DNA from 2 places in the Bombilactobacillus sp. ESL1197 genome. Region 2 is predicted to be linked to the other one. Evidence: riboswitches for the same ligand, from Rfam matches in the RefSeq annotation. Region 2 holds a riboswitch; the other holds the start of a gene.
The links. A riboswitch is a leader RNA that binds a small molecule or an ion and turns the genes downstream of it on or off. The one in region 2 is predicted to bind thiamine pyrophosphate.
Positions count from the first base shown of each region.

Region 1: another riboswitch for thiamine pyrophosphate. It lies ahead of thiW (energy coupling factor transporter S component ThiW); the one in region 2 lies ahead of cytX (putative hydroxymethylpyrimidine transporter CytX).

Region 1 covers NZ_JBYLTY010000001.1:582,053-584,262, forward strand. Annotated here, with positions in the region: gene AC3B6B_RS02405 (C39 family peptidase) at 35-748, shown strand; TPP riboswitch at 793-881, shown strand; gene thiW (energy coupling factor transporter S component ThiW) at 1,034-1,543, shown strand; gene cbpA (cyclic di-AMP binding protein CbpA) at 1,617-2,210, opposite strand, start outside.
Region 2 covers NZ_JBYLTY010000002.1:368,764-370,973, forward strand. Annotated here, with positions in the region: TPP riboswitch at 1,226-1,326, shown strand; gene cytX (putative hydroxymethylpyrimidine transporter CytX) at 1,414-2,210, shown strand, end outside.

The DNA of each region.
Region 1 (2,210 bases), on a different contig from region 2:
ACAAAAAAGCCAGTATCTGAGTATAATTATTTATATGAAAAAAACTACAAAGTTCGTCATATTCTTTTTAGCAATCTTCTTAGTTGGTGGTCTAGGTTATTATTTGTTTATCGCCGCCGATGGTCTGCATAATCCGTTCACTTACCATCAAGAGGTTTTATTAGATGTACCTTACGAAAATCAACTAGAGGATAATCCTTTAAAAAATGGCTGTGAAGTGACTTCATTGTCAATGTTATTGCGATACTATGGTTTTCACGAAACTAAAAATGACTTGGCAGCTCAGATTGACCGTCAGCCTTTTTTGGTAGATGCGACGCACCATGGTGATCCGCGTAAGGGTTTTGTTGGTAATATCAAAGATGGTTATGCAGCTATGGGCGTTTACGTGGAACCAATTAGTAAGTTGTGTCGGCAAATTGTCGGTAACAAATATCAGGTTCACAGTGGCGAAAATTTACAGCCAGCCGATTTAAAACGTTTGATACACCATGAGAAACCAGTTTGGATTTTGGCTACGTTAGATTTTCAACCAGTGACCAAAAATGATTTGCTCAAATGGAAGACGCCTTCAGGAACAATGACCGTCAGTCCTTTGATTCATTCGGTAGTTGTGACTGGTATTGATCAACATTATTTTTATGTAAATGACCCACTCAAGAAAAAAGATCGGAAAGTTCCAATTAAAAAATTATTGCGTTCCTTTACGGGAATGCGAGCTCAATATTTATATTTAAGTCAAAAATAAATTTGGGTGTTCCTAAATCAACAAAAGCTACTATAATGAATTTTAGAAAGTCTACGGGGTGCTAAATAGCTGAGAACATACTCGTGAACCTGATCTAGATAATACTAGCGCAGGAATAGACACAAAATAAGCTGGCAGCTAATTGTTGATAACTGATCTTGAGATAAGGGAATTGTTTTGAGATCTGGCTGAAGCTGATTAGTTCTTGAACTTATTTTGGCTTCAAGATGTTTTTAAGGCTGTGAACCCCCTTCGACTTTAATTCAATAGTTGGAGGAAACAGTGATGACGAAACAAAGTTTGCAGGTCAAAAGATTAACAGTGATAGCATTAATGATTGCGTTGGATTTTATCCTATCACCAATTTTGAGAGTCGAGGGCATGGCTCCCATGTCGAGTGTTGTCAATATCATTGCGGCGGTATTAATGAATCCGTTCGCTGCGACGTTGATGGCCTTGATTTGTGGGTTAATGCGGATGCTATTTTTAGGTATTCCGCCATTAGCTTTAACAGGAGCGGTTTTTGGCGCTTTTTTAGCGGCATTCTTTTACAAAGTTTGGCCGCATTCGTGGGCAGCTGCTCTGGGAGAAATAATTGGTACGGGCATTATTGGTTCATTATTATCTTATCCAGTAATGGCCTGGTTCACAGGATCAGCTAGTGGCTTATATTTATTCGTTTATACGCCCCGTTTTTTAGGCGCAGCCATTATGGGTTCTATTGTATCTTGTTTATTATTAATTAAATTGGGTAAATTATCTACCTTTCAAAAGATCCAAAAGTTATTTCGTTAAAAAATAAAAAATGAGGCTCGGACCAAAATTGTCCGAGCCTCATTTTAGTATTAAAAAAATTCTTCAATTGACTTTAAGCTTGGGGGAGCTCGTTTAAAATAGTGCCCTTTTGCAAATCATCAATTTCGGCTACGCGAAAGTTGTTTTCTTCTAGTTCATGAACAATTTTTGCTAGCGTAGCTGGTGTCAGTCCCGATTGTAACGTAAATAAATTCCGCCGTACGAGAGCTGTTTTGCGGGCATCCAAGGTTAAGCAACCAGCAATATTAGCATAGCGACTAATAATTGAAGACATAGCTGCTAATTCGCCGCTTTGTCCCGAGGAAATTACCGTTAAGACGTAACTACCAGTATTAATATTCCAGGCTTCAGATAACATATTTAATAATTTAGTATGTGTTAAAATTCCGTAAAAATGGTTGTTCTCGTCTAAAACAGCAATGTAAGGTAAATCTTTAATATTAAAAAAGACTTTAAAAAAGGGAGCGTTCACGGGAATGGTTTTGGTTGCATTCTTGATTAGATAGGTAACTGGTAAGTTCATATCACCCCCACGTGATTTGTGACGGTAAATGTGCATTTTATAAATATTGCCCCGAAAGATTGTTCCCGTTTCATCTAAAATCGGGACACACCGAAAACCAGTATCTTCTAAAATTTGTAAAGC
Region 2 (2,210 bases):
GTATTTTTTAACAAAGAACGTTACTTTAAATGTTAATAATTGGTTCACTGACTTTATTTGAATATTTAAATGGTGATAAAACTATATTTTTTAAATTATTATGCCTTATTATTTAATAATAGTATTTTTTGACCATATAGATCTACGTTTAAAAGAGCTTATATATATATATATATATATATTTGGAATCTAATTTCTACAGTAAGTAAAATACATTATAGTAATAAATACTAATTAACTAAACAAAATAATTTGTTATCAAAGCCTTATATATTTAAGATATATTATTATTTTTAATGATTAAAGAATTATTGCTCATAGGACTTGTACCTTTGGGTATCATTTTGATACCCAAAATACATTTGCCTAATTTTTTATAGAAACTGAACTTTAGTATTTTTCAAATTTATCTAAAGTATTTTTATTGCATTAACATTAAGTGAAAAATACATCCAAATATATAACCGTGTTCAACGTTCAGTAAAAAAACTGATTAAGTGTTTAATAATCTAAATTTCACGTAACATATTTTTAGTTGTTATTTAAATTTTGAAATTGTTTGATACTTATCAAAGTTAAAAAAGGCTCTAAATAAATAATTATTTAGATGCTTATAAGTTTACCTTTTATTTTTAAAGAAAGTATTAAATATGTTAATCATTAAACATCAGTACTATTTATTAATACAAATTATTTTCATTTCAAATTATAATTATTAAAACCAATTAGTTAATCAAATGGATTATTTTATTATAAATCGAAATAATTCTTTAATCATTAAAAATAATAATATATCTTAAATATATAAGGCTTTGATAACAAATTATTTTGTTTAGTTAATTAGTATTTATTACTATAATGTATTTTACTTACTGTAGAAATTAGATTCCAAATATATATATATATATATATATAAGCTCTTTTAAACGTAGATCTATATGGTCAAAAAATACTATTATTAAATAATAAGGCATAATAATTTAAAAAATATAGTTTTATCACCATTTAAATATTCAAATAAAGTCAGTGAACCAATTATTAACATTTAAAGTAACGTTCTTTGTTAAAAAATACATAGCAGAAGCTTCTTGCTTAATTTTCACACAGGATAAGCAAGTTGCGGATATCTATTCTTTTTCCAACATTGGTTTCATGCCCAAATACATATCAATTAAATGTTGTACTTTTTATGTAAACGTTATAAACTAGCATCTGTAAACATATAATTATCGCAAAGGGGAGCCTATCTGTGCTGAGAATGATGAAAATCAGACCCTTCGAACCTGTTTTGTTAAGACAAACGTAGGAATTGTGATCAATTGAAAGTATTCTTTTTGCGAAATTGTTGCTGAATCGTAAAAGAATACTTTTTTATTGCCACAACCAAGTATTTATTCGGAAAGTGTGTGCAAAATGCAACAAACAAAGTTGAGTAGTTTATTTTTATTGTGGCTGGGAACAGCAATCTCAATTGCTGAAATTGTTACTGGAACCTTAATGGCTCCCCTAGGATGGGGGAAGGGTATTAGTGCCATTATTATCGGGCACTTGATTGGCTGTTTTTTATTTTTATTACCCGCAGCTTATCTTTCAGCAATTAAACAACAACCAGCCATTGCCGTCACACAAAGTATCTTTGGTAAGGCTGGAGTTGAAATTTTCTCTGGTTTGAATGCGTTACAGTTACTCGGTTGGACGGCAGTGATGATAGTCAATGCGCAATTGGCTTTAAATAGTCTGGCACAGAAGTTATTTAATTATCATAATACCGTGGTCATGGCAGTAATTGTAGCGGGATTAATTATTATTTGGCTATTATTGAACCATCAATGGCTCTTTCGAATCAATAATTTAGTAGTTATTCTCTTAGCTATCGGGATGCTTTTAGTAGCAGGAATTTTGCTGACACATTCTTTCCCTCATGCACAGCAGCTAAAACTCACTCCGATCAGTTTTGGCAGTGCGGTAGAACTCAACGTGACGATGGTCTTATCTTGGCTACCATTGATTGGTGATTATACCTATCAAGGACAGCAGCCAGTGAAGGAAAGTTTAGTGAGCGTCCTGGGTTACTTTCTCGGTAGCTGTGCCATGTTTGTCCTAGGATTATTAGCCGTTTTAAAATCTGGACAAACTAATTTTAACCAAACCCTAGCACAAACCAATTTGGGCATCATCGCTTTATTAATTATCATCTTCGCGACCGTTAC